DNA from 2 places in the Xanthomonas sp. SS genome. Region 1 is predicted to be linked to the other one. Evidence: riboswitches for the same ligand, from Rfam matches in the RefSeq annotation. Region 1 holds a riboswitch; the other holds the start of a gene.

Region 1 (4,053 bases):
CACGTGGACGGTGCCCGCAGTGCCGCGGTGAACGCCAGCGCCAGCGGCGCCCACGGCAGCCGCACGCGTGCGCGGCAATGGCAGGCCGATGGCCAGGGCAACGCGGCGGGCAGCAGCGGCGCGACCGCCAGCGGCGCCAACGGCGGCTCCGCCACGCGCCAGGGCAGCTTCTACCGCAACGCCGACGGCAGCGCCGGCCGCCAGGGCAGCGCCAGCGTCACCACGGCCAATGGCGGCAGCGCCAGCAGCAGCGGCAGCATGGCCAAGAACGCCGATGGCAGCGTCGCCGGCAGCCGCCAGACCAGCGCTACCGGCGCCAATGGCGGCAGCTACCAGGGCTCGACCACGCTGGCCGATGGAAGCGTCAGCCACACCGGCACCTGCACCAACGCCGCCGGCGAGGTCGTGGCCTGCCGCCCGTAGCCGTCCGCCACCGGCGTGGCGATCACGCGCCCGCGGTGGACAGTCCACCGCGGGCGCGATCGCCCATGTCGCCACTTTCCGTCCATCCTTTATTCGAGAACCGCCATGAAGACCGCCATTGCCCATGGGCTGCTGTGCAGCCTGTTGTTGGCCGGCACCGCCGCCGCACAGACCGCGCCGAGCGCCGCACAGAAGCAGAAACTGCAGCAAAAGCTCGAGACCGCCGACGCCAACGGCGATGGCCTGATCAGCCGCAGCGAAGCCGACGCGTCGCTGCCGCGCCTCGCCAAGCGTTTCGACGCGCTGGACCGCAACCACGACGGCCAACTGTCGGTGGATGAACTGCGCGCGGCCGTGCAGCAGGCCAAGCAACAGGCCGGACAGCGCGAACGCTGAGCCGGCGCGGGGGCTGTAATCCGAGTCCCAGCAGCGGCAGGCACCGCTCGCGTTCCATGGGCGCGAGCCGCGCGCGGTTGCCGTTCGTCCGCCCCCGGCGCGGCGGTTGCCCGCGCTCCGCGCAGTTGGCGCAGATCGGCGCGCACCGCCATGCACGGGCCGCCGCCGGCGGGCTCGCCGAGGCCCTTGCGGCATGGGCGCTCCAGCCGTTTCCAGGCCCGATTCGGCGCCCCGCTGCGGGGATTTGCGGCGTCGCCACGGCAAACGGTTGTCCCGCTTGGCTTTTCGAATTTATGACTACATTTAGCGTTGACGAGGCCCGGGGACCCCACTATCTTGTGGTGGTCGGTTCCAGCAGCCACCAGGCTGCGGGATCAAAAGGGAAGCCGGTGCGGCGCGCGAGCGCTCAGGCCGGCGCTGCCCCGCAGCGGTAATTGGGAACGAACCCGTCACCCGCACTGAGGCGCCCTGCCTTGGGAAGCGACGGGCTAGGAAACCGGCCATCGGCCGTCGCCCATAAGCCCGAAGACCTGCCGACAGCCGCGCGATGCACACAGCGCGGCGCCGACCGTTGAATCTCCGGGGGGAGATGGTCGGTGAAGCGTTGACCGCCCGCAGGCTCGCGCCTGCGCCGTCGCGGTCTCTGCGACACCGCGTCTCCACCCTGCTGATCCGGTCGGAGCGTTGCCTGCGAGGGTCGGGCAGCCAGGTGCACCACGCTTGGAGACCTTCATGAGCCAGACCCACAGCCTGCCGGCCGCAGCCCCCCTCGACACCGCCGATGTCGATCCCACGCCTGCTGCCGCCGCTGCCGCGCAGCCCGATACGGCCGCCAGCGAGCCGAGCAACGACCAGCGCGCCGTGACCTGGATCGTCAAGGACGGCGGCAACCGCCGCATGGCCTTCGACCGTTCGCGCCTGCAGCGCACCCTGGACCGGATCCATGCCGAGTTCCCGCAGCTGGACGTGGCCGACTACGAGCGCAAGGCGTTCGCCTTCGTCGAGAAGAAGGAAAGCCTGTCGGCCGACGAGATGGTCGACTACCTGATCCGCGAGGCCGAGTCGCGCGTGGACATCGCCACGCCGGAGTGGGAGTACTTCGCCGCGCGCCTGTACCTGCACCGCCTGTACAAGCGCGCCAGCAAGAACCGCTTCTACGATGCCGGCGAGAAGTACGGCTCCTACGTCGGCCTGCAGGAAAGCCTGGCCGACCGCGGCGTGTACTCGATCGACATCCTCAAGAACTACTCCAAGGACGAGCTGGCCGAAGCCGGCAAGATGATCGACCCGGAGCGCGACAAGCTGTTCGCCTACAACGGCCTGTACCTGCTGGCCACGCGCTACCTGGCCACCGACAACTCGCGCAAGGTCTACGAACTGCCGCAGGAGCGCTGGCTGACCATCGCGCTGTACCTGATGCAGGACGAAAAGCCACGCGAACGCCGCATGCAACTGGTCGGCGAGGCCTACTGGGCGCTGTCCAACCTGTTCATGACCGTGGCCACGCCCACGCTGGCCAACGCCGGCAAGATCGGCGGGCAGCTGTCGAGCTGCTTCATCGACACCGTGGACGACAGCCTGCAGGGCATCTACGACTCCAACACCGACGTGGCGCGCGTGTCCAAGCACGGCGGCGGCGTCGGCGCCTACCTGGGCTACGTGCGTTCGTCCGGCTCGGCGATCCGCGGGGTCAAGAATTCCAGCGGCGGCGTGGTGCCGTGGATCAAGCAGCTCAACAACACCGCCGTGTCGGTGGACCAGCTCGGCCAGCGCAAGGGCGCCATCGCCGTGTATCTGGACATCTGGCACCGCGACATCGAGGCGTTCCTGGACCTGCGCCTGAACAACGGCGACCAGCGCCTGCGCGCGCACGACGTGTTCACCGCGGTGTGCGTGCCGGACATCTTCATGGAAGCGGTGGAGCGCCGCGGCGAGTGGTACCTGTTCGACCCGCACGAGGTGAAGGAGGTCAAGGGCTGGTACCTGCAGGACTTCTTCGACGAGAAGCGCGGCGAAGGCACGTTCCGCGCCAAGTACGAGGAAGTGGTCGCCGACGAGCGCATCGGCCGCAAGGTGGTCAAGGCCATCGACATGCTGAAGCGGATCATGGTCAGCCAGCTGGAGACCGGCAACCCGTTCATGTTCTATCGCGACGAAGTCAATCGCATGAACCCGAACAAGCACCAGGGCATGGTCTATTCCAGCAACCTGTGCACCGAGATCCTGCAGAACATGAGCCCGACCCGGGTCATCCAGGAGATGATCAGCGGCGACCAGATCGTGACCACCAAGCAGGCCGGCGACTTCGTCGTGTGCAACCTGTCCTCGGTGAACCTGGGCCGCGCGGTCACCGCGCAGCCGGACCTGCTGTCGCCGGACGTGCTGGAGCGGCTGATCCGGGTGCAGGTGCGCATGCTCGACAACGTCATCGACCTCAACGACTTGCCGGTACCGCAGGCCACGATCACCAACCAGAAGTACCGCGCGATCGGCCTGGGCACCTTCGGCTGGCACCACCTGCTGGCGCAGAAGGGCATCGAGTGGAACTCCAGGCAGGCCGAGGACTACTGCGACGAGCTGTACGAGCGCATCAACTACCTGACCATCCAGGCGAGCCTGGCGCTGGCCAAGGAGAAGGGCGCGTACAAGGTGTTCAAGGGCAGCGACTGGCAGAACGGCGAGTACTTCAGCAAGCGCGGCTACGACAGCGCCGAATGGCAGGAACTGGCCGCGCAGGTCAGCATCAACGGCGTGCGCAACGCGTGGATGATCGCGGTGGCGCCGAACATGAGCACCGCGCAGATCGCCGGCTCCACCGCCTCGATCGATCCGATCTACAGCGCGTTCTACTACGAAGAGAAGAAGGACTTCCGCCGTCCGGTGGTGGCCCCGGGCCTGACCGTGGACACCTATCCGTACTACGAGAAGGGCGCCTACCGGGTCGACCAGTTCGCCAGCGTGCGCCAGAACGCGCGCCGCCAGCGCCACGTCGACCAGTCGATCAGCTTCAACTTCTACGTGCCCAGCACCATCCGCGCCAGCACCCTGCTCGACCTGCACATGACCGCGTGGAAGGAAGGCCTGAAGACCACCTACTACGTGCGCTCCAACGACATCGACATCAGCGAATGCGAGTGGTGCTCGAGCTGATCGCCACCCCGTAGCGGCGCCTGCGCGCGCATGGCTTCCCCCTGGGAACGCCATGCGCGCGGTGCGCCGCTCCCGCATCGCCGC
Region 2 (4,053 bases), 530 kb from region 1:
TGCCGAACGCGGTGACGCCGAGCTTGACCGGGCCGAAGCCGCGGTCCACGTCCAGTCGCGCGGTGTCCTGCGCGCGCCGCGCCAGCCAGTTGTCGCGGTTGGCGCCGTCGCTGCGGTTGCGCGGATCGGTGTGGCTGAGCTGCGCCGACAGTTCCCAGCCGGCCAGCGTCGCATAGCCGGTCAGCTCAGCGCCGCGGATCCGCGCCTTGTCCACGTTGACCGGCAGGAAGGTGGCGGCATCGTAGGAGATCAGGTCGTCGACCCGGGTCTCGTACACGTTGAACGTCCAGTTCCAGCTGTCGGCGTACTGCGCCACGCCCAGGTTGCCGCTCTTGGACTTCTCCGGCTTCAGTTCCGGATTGCCGGAGAACGGGTAGTACAGGTCGTTGAAGGTCGGCGCCTTGAAGCCGGTGCCGAGGCTGGCGGTGAGCTTGAAGCCGCCGTCCAGCGCCAGGCCCCAGCCGAGGCTGCCGGTGGTGTGCTGGCCGAACTGCTCGTTGTCGTCGCTGCGCACGCTGGCCTGCACCTGCTGCGCGCCGAAGCGGCCCTGGTACTCGGCGAACACGCCGGTGTTGTCGCGCTGGTCCACATCGAAGGCGGTGGTGCCGGTGACTTCCTCGCGCTGCCAGTCGGCGCCGGCGCTGAGCAAGTGGCCTTCGGCCAGGCCGAAATCGCCCTGCAGCGAGGCGGTGTCGCGGCGGCTGTCGAAGGTGCTGACGAAGCTGCGCGTGTCGCTGCCGGCGGCGTGGTAGTAGCTGTCGGCCTGATCGGTGTTGCGGCCGAGCTGCGCGGCCAGGTGCACGCGCTCGGACGGGGTCCAGTCGAGCTTGCCGCCGAACACCTGCTGGGTGTTGTCGGCCTCGTTGCCGGCGAACAGCGCATCGCCGTCGTACTCGTTGCGGCTGTCGATGTTCAGCGCCTGGCCTTCGATGCGCAGCGTGTCGCTCAGCGCATAGCCGCCGCGCGCGCTGAGTGAGGTGTTGCGGTAGCCGTCGCGGTCCGGCTCATCGACGAAGCAGCCGGCGAACAGCGTGGCCGAGCCGTTGCAGGCATTGATGCCGTCGCTGTTCTGGTAGCCGCCCTGCACCGACAGCCAGCCGCGCTCGCCGCGGTTGCTGAAGCCGGCGCTGGCCTCGCGCAGGCCGTGACTGCCGGCGCCCAGGCTCAGGTTCTGCTGCAGGCCCTGGCCGCCGTGGCGGGTGAAGATCTGGATCACGCCGCCGATCGCATCGGAGCCGTACAGGCTCGAGCGCGGGCCGCGCACGATCTCGATGCGATCGATCTGGCTCAGCGGCAGGTCCTGGAACGCGGCCAGGCCGGCGCTGGCCGAGCCGATGCGCACGCCGTCCACCAGCACCAGCACGTGGTCCGATTCGCTGCCGCGCAGGCTCAGCGTGGTCAGCTTGCCCAGCCCGCCCTGGTTGGACACGCCGATGCCGGCGCGGCCCTGCAGCAGCTGCGCCAGCGACGTGGCCTGGCTGCGCTCGATCTCGGCGCGGTCGATCACCTGTGCCGGGACCACGCTGTCCTCGACCGAGATCTGGGTGCGGGTGGCGGTGACCAGGACCTGGTCCAGGTCGGTGGCGGCATCGGCGGCGAGCGCCAGCGAGGGCAGGGACAGGACGGACGCGATCGCGACCGAAAGCAGGCGGAACGACATGGGGCAACTCCGGCGCGCGGGCGCGCTGTGACGGCAAAGGAGTCGCGAACCGAGGGTGCAAGCGGACGGCGCCAGACGCGGCGCGGCACGCCGCGACGCCCTCCGCATCGCAACCAGTGAACTGCAAGGCCGGTCTCCGGGCTGGCGATCTGGGAGTCGGACTCCCGGCTGCGACGCCTTCCCATGCCCAAGGCACAGTGGCGCAAGTCGTCAGCGCGGATCGCTTACCGTTGCGGGGGCAGCGCCGGCCTTGTCGCAAGACGCACCGGCTTCCCGTTTCAACCTGCAGGCCGGGGCCGGCAGGTCACCTTGAAGCGGCGCGATTGTACGCGATCGCCGGCGTGACGCGCGGATCAGTCGGCGTCGCGCTCGCCGGCGTGGCCGTCGTCGTCGCGTCCGTGGTCGCGCTCGGCGTCGTAGGCATGGCCGCCGGACGCGTCGTCGGCATACGGCGTATCGCTATGGTCGCCGTCGCGGTCGAAATGGGTGGTCGCCACCGGTCCGGCCACCGGCAGGCCGCGCTGCGCCGGCAGCTGCGCCGCCGCGGCTTCCAGCTCGCCGAGCAGCTGCGCGCGCCGCGCCTCGGGCAGTTCCTGCCAATGGCAGCCGGTCAGCGCCCCTTCCAGCGAATACAGCAGGTTGAGGCTGGGCTTGAAGCCGGCGCGCTTGACCTTCAGGAACGCGCCGACCGCGCCGGCCGCAGTCAGGTCCTCCTGCGTGCGCAGGCCGACCTGGCGCAGCCAGGCCGCGCTCTTGGGGCCGATGTTGCGCAGTTTTTCGGTGCTCATCGCAGCGCGTCGACGAAGACCTGCGCGATCGCTTCCAGGCCGTGCTGATCGTCGGCGTCGAAGCGCGCCAGGTCCGGGCTGTCCAGGTCGAACACGCCGATCAGCTCGCCGGCGCGCAGCAGCGGCACCACCAGCTCCGAGCGCGAGGCCGCATCGCAGGCGATATGCCCGGGAAAGGCCTCGACGTCGTCGATGCGCTGGGTCTGGCCGCTGCTGGCGGCGGCGCCGCACACGCCCTTGTGCAGCGGGATGCGCACGCAGGCGGGCAGGCCCTGGAACGGGCCGACCACCAGTTCCTTGCCGTCGTACAGGTAGAAGCCGACCCAGTTCAGCCGCGGCAGCGCGTGGTACACCAGCGCCGCCAGGTTGGCGGCATTGGCGATGCGGTCGGGCTCGCCGCTGACCAGGGAACGGGCCTGCGCGAGCAGTTGGGCGTACTGTTCCGGCTTGCTGCCGGTGAGCGAAGAGGAAGCGAACATCGCGCGAGTTTAGCAGCGGCCGATGGCGGCCTGCGCGCCAGCGCCGGTCGAGGCGCGAGGCAGGGCGACATCCCGAGGCGCCACTCCCGAGCGCATCGGTACAGACGGGCAGCGCTGACGCGGCGCGCCGGCTATCCTGCGCGCCCGCGCCGCATGCGCCGACTTCGAGGATCCTGCCACGATGCGCTTTCCCGCCTTCTACGTCACCGGCACCGATACCGGCATCGGCAAGACCGTCGCCAGCACCGCGCTGCTGCACGCGTTGCGCGCGCGCGGGCAGACGGCGGTGGGCATGAAGCCGGTCGCCAGCGGCTGCGAGCGCAGCGCGGACGGCTGGCGCAACGAGGATGCACTGGCGCTGCAGGCGGCGAGCATGCCGCGCCCGGACTATGCCGACCTCAATCCCTACGCCTTGCCGCTGCCGCTGGCACCGGAACTGGCCGCGGCCGACGCCGGGGTGTGCGTGGAATTGGCGCCGATCGCCGAGGCTTTCGCGCGGTTGCGTGCGCAAGCCGACGTGGTGGTGGTGGAAGGCGTCGGCGGCTGGGCGGCGCCGCTGTCGGCGAGCCTGGAGCAGGCCGATCTGGCGCGCGCGCTGGCGCTGCCGGTAGTCCTGGTGGTCGGCCTGCGCCTGGGCTGCCTCAACCATGCCCGGCTCACCGCCGCAGCGATCGCCGCCGACGGCCTGCGCTGCATCGGCTGGATCGGCAACGAGATCGATCCGGCGATGGAGCGCATCGACGCCAACATGCGCATGCTGCAGGAGCGGCTGCCGATACCGTGCTGGGGGCGGCTGCCGTATCGGCCGCAGCCGGACCCGGCGGCGCTGGCGGCGTCGCTGAGTCCATGGCAGGGCGTGCAGATGGCGCAGGGCTGAGCCGGCACCTGGCCGGAGCGCACGCAGCGCAGGAAGCACTTCCGCGAGCAAAGGCCTGATGTGCAGGAGGGGCTTTCAGCCCGGATGCCGGACTGGAAAAACTTCGGCCCTAGACCCTGGCAAGCAGCGCAGGAATGCCCGCACTTGCGAATCCCAAATCTCGAATCCCAAATCCCGGCCATAAAAAAGACCCGGTAGAGGGAGGGATCTACCGGGTCTTGGCTGCGCGGGGGGAGGGACCCGCGCGTA

The links. Region 1 has a riboswitch for cobalamin ahead of HEP74_RS20435 (ribonucleoside-diphosphate reductase subunit alpha). Riboswitches for the same ligand answer to the same signal wherever they lie in the genome.
Region 2: another riboswitch for cobalamin. It lies ahead of btuB (TonB-dependent vitamin B12 receptor); the one in region 1 lies ahead of HEP74_RS20435 (ribonucleoside-diphosphate reductase subunit alpha).

What each region holds. Positions count from the first base shown of each region.
Region 1 is NZ_CP051190.1:4,824,505-4,828,557, reverse strand. It holds gene HEP74_RS20445 (hypothetical protein) at 1-423, shown strand, start outside; gene HEP74_RS20440 (EF-hand domain-containing protein) at 529-819, shown strand; cobalamin riboswitch at 1,149-1,371, shown strand; gene HEP74_RS20435 (ribonucleoside-diphosphate reductase subunit alpha) at 1,552-3,969, shown strand.
Region 2 is NZ_CP051190.1:4,296,093-4,300,145, reverse strand. It holds gene btuB (TonB-dependent vitamin B12 receptor) at 1-1,660, opposite strand, end outside; cobalamin riboswitch at 1,771-1,987, opposite strand; gene HEP74_RS18045 (TfoX/Sxy family protein) at 2,014-2,448, opposite strand; gene msrC (free L-methionine (R)-S-oxide reductase MsrC) at 2,445-2,927, opposite strand; gene bioD (dethiobiotin synthase) at 3,109-3,804, shown strand.